DNA from 2 places in the Dyella terrae genome. Region 1 is predicted to be linked to the other one. Evidence: predicted binding sites of a transcription regulator. Region 1 holds the regulator's gene; the other holds the start of a gene.

Region 1 (5,019 bases):
ATCGAGCAGTTGGATGACTGCGGCAATCTGATGCAGGGTGATGCCATCCAGCTGGATTACGACAACATCAACGGCATCGCGGTGCTCACCGGCAATGCCGTGGTGCGCCAGCAGGGCCGTGGCGAGTTTCATGGCGACAAGCTCACCTATAACACGCAAACCTCGCTGATCACCGGCGAAGCCGGCGGTGACGGTCTGGTGCACGGCGTCATTCTGCCCAAGGCAAAGCCCGGCACCACACCGCCGCCCGCCGGTCAGGTGGCTGCTCCAGCCTGCCACCCCAACGCCGCGCCCGCTACACCACCTGCTGCTGCACCCGCCGCCGCACCCAAGCCGGCCGAGGCCCACTGATCGATGCTTTCTGCTGAAGGTCTGCAAAAAAGTTTCAAGGCACGTCAGGTCGTGCGTGACTTCGCCTTCTCCATTCGCGAGGGTGAAGTGGTCGGCCTGCTCGGCCCCAACGGCGCGGGCAAGACCACCTGCTTCTACATGGTGGTGGGCTTGATCGAAGCCGATGCTGGCGTGATCAAGCTCGACAAGCAGGACATCACTGGCCTGCCCATGCACCAGCGCGCCAAGCTCGGTATTGGGTACCTGCCGCAGGAAGCTTCAGTGTTCCGCCGCCTTACCGTGTCCGACAACATCAAGGCGGTGCTCGAGCTTCGCGAAGGCTGGGACGAAAAGCGCCGCGCCAACGAGCTGGAAAGCCTGCTGGACGAACTGAAGATCTCGCACATCGCGGACCAGAAGGGCATCAGCCTTTCCGGCGGCGAGCGCCGACGCGTGGAAATCGCGCGCGCGCTCGCAGCGCACCCGCGCTACATGCTGCTGGACGAACCGTTTGCAGGCGTGGACCCCATTTCAGTGGGCGAAATCCAGCGCATCGTGCGCCACCTCAAGGAGCGCGGCATCGGCGTGCTCATCACCGACCACAATGTGCGCGAAACGCTCGGCATCTGCGACCGCGCGTACATCCTCAATGATGGCGAAGTGCTCTCCCGCGGCACGCCTGCGCACATTCTTGCTGACGAGAAGGTCCGCGAGGTTTACCTCGGCCGCGAGTTCCGCCTGTAACGGTTGCGGAACAGGGCATACCCACGCCCAAACCTCGGAGATAAACCTGAGGTAGTACGCGATTCCGCCTTCGACCTATGGCCGACCCCGGGGGCAAGAGTTAGGATGACCTTCACATTCATCCCGACCGCTTGGCATGAAACCCGGACTGCAGTTTCGCCTCAATCAACAGCTCACGCTGACCCCCCAGTTGCAGCAGGCTATCCGTCTGCTGCAACTGTCGCAGCTTGAGCTGGAGGCCGAACTGAGGCAGATCGCCGAAAGCAATCCGCTGCTCGAATTTTCGGATGACAATCCGGACGAGCTGGACGGCGAAGAGCGCGAGCCGATGGAGCCGCTCCCGACGAGTTCGGCGAGCTCGACCAGCAGCGATACCGTTGACGATGCAGAGGCCCCCGAATGGGGCGACGCCTATGTCGATGGTGGCAGCGACGACCCCATCGACTTTTCCGCCAGCAGCGGCTCCTCGCGCAACAGCAATCCCGACGAGGACGGTTTCGAGCCGCAGAGCGCCGCAGCGGAAACGCTGCAGGAACACCTGCTCTGGCAACTCAACCTCACGCACATGAGTGCACGCGACCGCACCATTGCGGCCGTGCTCATCGATGCACTCAATCCGGACGGCTATCTCACCGAGAGCATGGAGTCGCTCACCGCGGCCCTGCCGGCCGACCTTAGAGCGACGCAGGCGGAAGTGGAATACGTGCGGCACATGCTGCAGCGTTTCGACCCCACGGGTGTCGCAAGCGTCGATCTGCGTGATTGCCTTACCGTGCAACTTCAGCAGTTCGCCCCCGACACGCCTCAGCGCGAGCTCGCCTTACGCATCGTGGATGCCGAACTCGAACTGCTCGCCCGCAACGACATCGCGCGCCTTGCCCGCAAGCTACGCGCGAACGAGGACGACACCGCCGCCGCCGCCCTGCTGATCCGCAGCCTTGACCCGCGTCCCGGCGCTGCGCTCGACGTCACGCCCGTGGAGTACGTCGCACCCGACGTTTACGCCCGCAAAGATGTCGGCCGCTGGCGTGTCAGTCTCAACCCCGATTGCCAGCCCCGCCTGGGCCTTAACCAGCATTACTGCGGCCTGATCGCGCAGGCCCGCGGTACCGACGCAAGTTGGATGCGCGGGCAGCTGCAGGAGGCACGCTGGCTTATCAAGAGCCTGGAATCACGCGCCGAAACGCTGCTCAAGGTGGCCGAAGCCATCGTGCGTCGCCAAAGCGCCTTCCTCGACTACGGCCCTGAAGCCATGCACCCGCTGGTGCTGCGCGAAGTCGCCGAGGAAGTGGGCATGCACGAATCAACGATTTCACGTGTAACTACCCGCAAGTACATCCATACGCCGCGGGGCACGTTCGAGCTCAAGCACTTCTTTTCCAGCGGCGTGTCCACCGAAGACGGTGGCAGTGCGTCGGCCACCGCCATCCAGGCCATGCTCCGCAAGCTGGTCGATGCCGAGGACCCGCGCAAGCCGCTGTCCGACCAGGCTATCGCGGAGGAACTGCACCGCAAGGGCATTCAGGTTGCCCGACGCACTGTCGCCAAATACCGCGAAGCCATGCGCATTCCCAGCTCCAGCGAGCGCCAGCGCGCTGGCTGAACGGGCCTGCCCGTCCACTGTGGCAAAGCGCCTCGGGAACTTGGCGGCAAAAAAGGCGTCCCCATAATCAGAGGTAAGACGATCCGAAGGGAACCTGTCATGTCAGGGCCGTGAAGGTCTTTCTAACGCGAAGAAAGCTTCAGAGGTGCATAGTGACTTTCCCGACTTGGTGAGGAGGCCGGAAATCCCATCGGAAAACTAGGGCTTTCAAAAGGTGTGTCGGCCACGACATAAGCGACCGGTGCATCGACCCCAGCCGCACCTGCGGCAGTACTGAAGGAGGCGCAACATGCAAGTTCAGCTCAGCGGTCAGCAGATTGAAGTCACCCCGGCCCTTCGGGATCACGTGAACAGCCGGCTCGACCGCCTTACCCGCCTCGACGAACGAATTCTCAGCCTGAGCATCGTTCTTTCCGTGAACAAACTGCAGCAGCGAGCTGAAGGCACGCTCTGCGTCACGGGCAGCACCCTGCACGCCGAAGCGCTTGAGAACGACATGTACGTCTCCATTGATGTCCTCTTCGACAAGCTGGTGACACAGCTGCGCAAGCACCGCGAGAAGATCAGCGATAAGCATCAGCGCGCCGTCCGCGACGAGCGCCTGTACGGCTGACCGCCCCGGCCCGCCCGTGCTCCGGGCGGGCCCTCTCCCTCCGAATCCCCCGATCCAAGGCGCCCGACGGCGCGAACTGGCACAATGTCCGTGCAGCCCCCTTCTTTTGGCTGCAGAAAGGACATGGCTTGGACCGGCTGACCGCCCGACAACTCTACGACAGTGTTCACGAGCGCATGGCTTTGCGCTGGGTTTCCGGCATGCGCGGCGAGTCGCGCGTGCTGGAGCAGGCTGCGACCACCACGCGCCGCCCGTCGTTGATTGGCTATCTCAACGTCATCTATCCCAACAAGATCCAGATCATCGGCACCGAGGAACTGAATTTCCTCGACAGCCTGGATTCGCGCCAACGCTGGGAAGCGATCAACAAGATCGCCGCCTATCAGCCCGTGGCGATGATCGTCACCAAGGATCAGCCCATCCCCACCGACCTGCGCGAGGTGGCGGAAGAAACCAACACGCCTTTGTGGATCAGCTCCAAGCGCGGCCACGAGCTGCTGACCTGGATGCAGTACCACCTGGCACGCATTCTCGCGCCCAAGATCACTCTGCACGGCGTGTTCCTCGAGGTGTTTTCCATCGGCGTGCTGATCACCGGCGAATCAGGATCAGGCAAAAGCGAACTTGCGCTGGACCTGATCAGCCGTGGCCACCGTCTGGTGGCCGACGATGCCACCGAATTCACCCTGATCGCACCGGACGTGATCGACGGCACCTGCCCCGAACTGTTGCAGGACCTGCTGGAGGTTCGTGGCCTGGGTGTACTGAACGTGCGCGAGATGTTTGGTCACACCGCGGTCAAGCCTTCCAAATACCTTCGCCTCGTGGTGCACCTCAAACCACTGCGCGATGGGGAAGATACCGATGGACTCACACGCCTTACCGGCGACATCGGCCACCGCGAGATCTTCGAGGTGCCGGTGCCCATGATCACCATTCCCGTAGCCCCTGGTCGTAACCTTGCCGTGCTGGTCGAGGCGGCCGTGCGCAACCACGTGCTCAAGAGCAAGGGCATCGACCCCGCCCAGACCTTCATCGACCGCCAGGCGCACCAGATGCGTCGACTGCCTCCCTGGTGACCCATGACAGAGACGACTATCCGGCACCCTGACGCCATCCACCTGATCGTACTCACCGGCATGTCCGGTGGCGGCAAGACCGTGGCGCTGCGCGCGCTGGAAGATCTGGACTTCTACTGCGTCGACAACCTGCCCACCGTCCTGCTGCCACAACTCGTTGCGGCGGTGAGCCTCAATGTGGAAGGCAAGCGCCGCAACGTCGCGGTTGGTGTGGACGTGCGCAACCCGGGTGAAGACCTGCAGCGTATGCCCGCCATGCTGTCGGAGCTGGCCGCTGTCGGCGTACACACGCATCTGATTTTCCTGGATTGCCGCGACGACGTGCTGATCAAGCGTTATTCGGAAACGCGACGTCGCCACCCACTCTCCTTCCGCGGCCTGTCACTCGCCGACGCGATCGCCGAAGAACGACGCTTGTTGCGCCCGCTGTCGGCCATTGCCGACAAGGTCATCGACTCCAGCGATCTGAACGTGCATCAGCTGCGTCGACTCATTGCGACGGGTTATGCCGAAGCTACCGAAGGGCTGACGCTGATGTTCCAGTCGTTCGCCTTCCGCCGAGGCCTGCCCCTGGACGCGGACTTCGTGTTCGACGCGCGCTGCCTGCCAAACCCCCATTGGGATCCCAGGCTGCGCCCGCTCTCGGGCAA
Region 2 (5,019 bases), 170 kb from region 1:
CGACGACGGCCTTCACGTCAGCTGCACCGCGCTGGCCGAACTTCCCGGCGACCTGCAGCGCGCTGCCATGCGCGACCGCAATCTCAGCGTGCTGGGCACTCTGGCCGTCTTCAGTGAACGTCGCAGCGAGCCAGCGGACGAAGAGAATCCCCTCGCGCAGGACATGCAGCGGCTCGACAGCAAGCTGAACGTGCTGATGGCCATGCTGGATCAGCTTCTCCAGCAAAAGGCCGAATTGCCCCCCCCGTGCCCGTGTCAGCTTTAACGCGATCGGCGCGTTATTGCCCCTATCGATCTGGCCTGCAGGGCAAGACCGCACGATGGTGCGGCTGCACTTCGATGGATGCCTGGCATTGCCGCTCGAACTGGTGGCCCGACACGCACAAGAGTGTGATGAGCATCACATTTTTGCCGTGTTTGAGGCCATGGACGAGGCCACATGTGACGCGATTGAGCGGCTGGTGTTCCGCCATCATCGACGTAAAGTGGCAGAGCGCCGACAGACGGCCTTCTAGAGCCTCGATCGGGATCACAGATCAAATGTGATCGATATCACGCTACTGAAACCCGACACGAAAGTTCTTTGACGCACATCTCGAACAGGTGCCGCACAGGGTCACCTTCCCGAGTATTGCGTAGCGTCATTTTTCCCTAGTGGATTCAGTGGTCTGTGGCCCATCGCTGGGAAGCTTCCTGGCGATGTTCAGCCAAGGTGACGCTCACCGGCAGTCGCACGTTGCAAGTTCGTGTCGAAAATTCATGCCGACTGGCCCTCTTCTTGCTCCTCCCTCCTCGCGGACGCCGACGGAATGTCGTCACGCACGAAGGTGCAATCCAGGGGGTCACCAATGAAGCAGCACGCACGAGAGCATCACATGGGCAAGTTCGACGTACTGGTGATCGAGTCCGATCACCGCAGGGCGGAGTCGGTCGTTTCGGCGCTGGAATTTCTCGGTTATCGCCCGCAGCGTGGCGAAGATTGCGAGATGGTGGACGAGGCGACGCACGCATGGCGTGCCGTGTATGTGGGCAATGTGCGGGATGAAGTAGAAGCCGAGCGACAGTTTTCGCGATTGGGTGAGGCTTCCCACCAGGCCATGGTGTTGATGGCCGCTGATTCGGAATGGTTGTCCCGCCTTGGCGCAGACAAGGCGGCGAACGCGAGCCGCATCGGCATCATTGAATTTCCGCTGCGCTATGAGCAGCTCTCCGAAGCTATGCGCGGGTCGCAGGCCGCGTCGCCGCGTCGCTCCGAAGTCCGGCTGGTAGGCAGCTCGGGTCCGATGGCCCGCGTCAGCGCACTGGTACGCCAGGTGGCGCCGTTCGATTCCAGCGTGTTGGTGCTGGGCGATTCGGGCACCGGCAAGGAAATGGTGGCGCGCAGCATCCACGAATGCTCGTCGCGTCGCGACAAGCCGTTCGTCGCAATCAATTGCGGCGCTATCCCAGCCGAACTGTTGGAAAGCGAACTGTTCGGTCACGAGAAGGGCGCCTTCACCGGCGCGATCAGTACCCGCAAGGGCCGCTTCGAATTGGCCGAGGGCGGCACGCTGTTCCTCGACGAAATCGGTGACATGAGTTTGCCGATGCAGGTGAAGTTGCTGCGCGTGCTGCAAGAACGCGTGTTCGAGCGCGTGGGCAGCAATCGCACACAGCGCTGCGACGTGCGCATCATCGCCGCCACGCACCGCAACCTTGAAGACGCCATCTCTCACGGGCAGTTCCGTGAAGACCTGTTCTATCGCCTCAGCGTGTTCCCGCTGGAGATGCCCGCGCTGCGCGATCATCTGGACGACCTATCGGAGCTGGTGGGCGAGTTCAACCAGCGCCTGTCACGCCGCGGCCTGGCCAACGTGCGCTTCAGCGCCGGTGCGATGAACGCGCTGCACAGCTATGCATGGCCGGGCAATGTGCGCGAGCTGTACAACCTGGTCGAGCGCCTGGCTATTCTCTATCCGCACAGCGAAGTGCGGGTCAGCGACCTGCCGGAAAAATATCGCGGCCAACAGCCGATCGAGGAAGTTCGCGGCGCGGCGCTGCTGTCGCTGATGACGGGCCAGTCTCCGGTGTTGCCGGAGTCCATGACCGTGGTGTCGAGCGAATCGCTGGCCATGCTGCCGGAAGGCGGGTTGGACCTGAAGGACCATTTGGCCGACATCGAGGTGGGCCTGATCCGTCAAGCGCTTGACGTCACCGGCGGCGTGGTCGCACACGCGGCAAAGCTGCTGCGCATGCAGCGCACCACGTTGGTGGAAAAGCTTCGCAAGTACGGGTTGCAGCCGAGCCTGCAGGCATAAGGATGACGTCGGCTCTCCGTCACGGAGAGCCGCGCGCCGACGTTCGGTCGCGTCGTTTCGATCTATCTGCGCACGTGTATAGCCAGCGTCACGCGATGCGTTTGGCGCGCATCGTCTTGTCTTCGTTGAGCAAGATGCTGGTTCTGCACCTTCGCGGGAACGCGTGCTATCACGCCGGCGAACGGCTTTCACGAAGCTGGCACGGGTTGTGCAGTTACACCCTCGGACACTCTTTACGCGTTGGAATTCCGTCATGAGTCAGATCGACGTCAACAACCTGCTGTCGCAGATGCGCCAGCTCACTTTGCAGACCAAGCCGACCGAGCAGGCATTTACTGCGGCGGCACCGGGGCAGACGGATTTCGCCAGCCTGCTGAAGAAGTCGATCTCGTCGGTAGCCGATGCACAGATGGATGCCGGAAACCAGGCAGCAAGTTTCGAGCGTGGCGACGACGGTGCTGATCTCGCCAAGACCATGGTGGCCATCAACAAGGCCGATCTTTCGTTGAACACGTTGACCCAGGTGCGAAACAAAGTGGTCGACGCCTACAACAACATCATGAACATGCCGGTTTGACCGGTCCGATGACGACGTTACTGCGTCCCTTGAGCAAGAGCAGTCTTCATGGCCGATAACGCCCTAGCGACCACCGACGAGCAGCCCGGTTCTCGCCTGGATCTCAAGCAGCTCGTGCGCACGCCGGCATCGCGGCAATTGCTGCTGCTGGTGGGTGTCGCCGCGGCGGTCGCCCTTGGCGTCGCCGTGGTGCTGTGGTCCCGCGGGCCCAACTACGGCTTGCTGTATGCGGGCCTTGAGCAGAAGGATGCCGCCGCCGTCACGCAGGCGTTGCAGGCGTCGAACACGCCGTACACATTGGGTGCGGATGGCACGTCCATCATGGTGCCCGCGTCCGATCTGGCCGCGATCCGCCTCAAGCTTGCGTCGCAGGGCCTGCCGCAGGGCAGTTCGGCGACGACCGCGGTACCCGGTGGCGACTCTCCGTTCGGCATGAGTGATCTGGCCGAACGCACGCGTTACCAGCAGATGTTGGAAACGGATCTGGGTAGCACTATTGCCGGTTTGCAGTCGGTGCGCGCAGCGCGTGTGCATCTGGCGTTGCCCAAGCCCTCGGCCTTTATTCGCGACAACAAGGAAGCGAGTGCCTCGGTACTGGTGACGCTGTATCCCGGCCGTCAGCTCGACGCGAGCCAGGTGGCAGCGATCGTGCATCTTGTCGCTTCCAGCGTGCCCAACCTCGATCCCAAGCAGGTGTCGGTGGTTGATCAGCAGGGTCAACTGCTCACCACCACGGATGCCGGCAGCGCCAGCGCCATCGGCGACACGCGCCTGCGTCTGGCCACGCGCATCGAAAACACCTACGCGCAGCGCATTGAAGAACTGCTGACGCCACTGGTTGGTCCGGGCAAGGTGCGTGCGCAAGTGTATGCGGACCTGGATTTCAGTGAGACTGAAAAGGCGACCGAAACGTTCGATCACGAACATCCCGCGCTGCGCAGCGAACAGACCAACAGCGAAAGCCACGTGGGTCAGGCGAACGATGCGTCGGTGCCGGGCGCGCTGAGCAACCAGCCACCGAACAACGTGGCGCAGCCGACGGCGGCCAAGCCTGCGGCGGGCAAGGGTGCGAATGGCAAAGCGGCGGCGACCACGGCGCAGAGCAACGCCCCGGGCGACACGTCGAGCAGCGCCACGCGCAACTACGAACTCGATCGCACCATCAGCCATGTCAGTGATCCCGCTGGCCGACTTGCGCGCCTTACGGTGGCGGTGGTGCTCGACAACAAGACTGTGGCCAGTGACAAGGGCGCGCCCAAAAGCGTGCCGTTCACGCCACAGGAACTGGAACACCTCACCACACTCACGCGCAACGCCGTTGGCTACAACGAAACACGCGGTGACAACGTGAGCGTGATCAACCAGCCGTTCCATCAAGACCCCAACGCCGACATGGCTACGCCCACGCAGCCGTTCTGGGAGCGGCCCGGCATGCTCGACCTGATCAAGCAGGCCGCCGGCATTCTGGTAGCGCTACTGGTGGCCTTCGGTCTGCTGCGTCCGCTGTTGCGCGGCTTGTCGCGCGCGCCGACGCCGGGTCGTGAACTGGCCCTGGCGGGCGCCGGTCCCGGTGCGCCCACCATTTCGGTGCGCGTGGACGATGAAGACGTAGGCGACGACCTGGTCAAGCTCGGCGGCGTGCCGCCGCAGCTTGCCTATGAACAACGCATTGGTTTGGCGCGCCGCATGGTGAGCGAGAACCCCAAGCAGGTCGCGCAGGTGGTCAAGAGCTGGGTGGGCGAAGATGGCGGCTGATCCCAAGCTCACGCCCTGTCACGGCAGCCGGCCACATGAGTGGACGAAGGCAGCCCATGGGCATGCCGCGTCGCGGAACGCACTTCTTCTGTCGGCTGTGACAGAACAGCTTAGCGGGCGGAACGAATCATGAAGACAGATATGCCAATCGGCGGCGCACAGCGCGCGGCCATCCTCCTGCTTACTTTGGGCGAGCAGGACGCGGCCGAAGTGCTCAAGCACCTCAGCGCGCGCGACGTGCAAGCGGTGGGCACGGCCATGGCCGGCATGTCCAACGTGACGCGCGAGCACGTGGAGCAAGTGCTCGCACGCCTCAACGAAGATATGGGGCGTCATACCTCCCTTGGCGTGGGCACCGAGGAATACATCCGCAAGATCCTGGTCAACGCG

The links. Region 1 encodes sigma-54, which starts transcription at its own class of promoters, with help from an activator protein. Its sites were predicted from a motif close to TGGCACGNGCNTTGC; they were not measured.
Region 2: fliE (flagellar hook-basal body complex protein FliE) is a predicted target of sigma-54. The motif match lies at 2,495-2,509, and genes of this name have one in related genera.

What each region holds. Positions count from the first base shown of each region.
Region 1 is NZ_CP089414.1:4,564,324-4,569,342, reverse strand. Features, by position in the region: gene lptA (lipopolysaccharide transport periplasmic protein LptA) at 1-351, shown strand, start outside; gene lptB (LPS export ABC transporter ATP-binding protein) at 355-1,074, shown strand; gene DYST_RS20030 (RNA polymerase factor sigma-54) at 1,211-2,677, shown strand; gene hpf (ribosome hibernation-promoting factor, HPF/YfiA family) at 2,967-3,290, shown strand; gene hprK (HPr(Ser) kinase/phosphatase) at 3,419-4,369, shown strand; gene rapZ (RNase adapter RapZ) at 4,373-5,019, shown strand, end outside.
Region 2 is NZ_CP089414.1:4,736,388-4,741,406, forward strand. Features, by position in the region: gene DYST_RS20855 (hypothetical protein) at 1-265, shown strand, start outside; gene DYST_RS20860 (PilZ domain-containing protein) at 282-515, shown strand; gene DYST_RS20865 (sigma-54 dependent transcriptional regulator) at 876-2,297, shown strand; gene fliE (flagellar hook-basal body complex protein FliE) at 2,551-2,874, shown strand; gene fliF (flagellar basal-body MS-ring/collar protein FliF) at 2,923-4,629, shown strand; gene fliG (flagellar motor switch protein FliG) at 4,777-5,019, shown strand, end outside.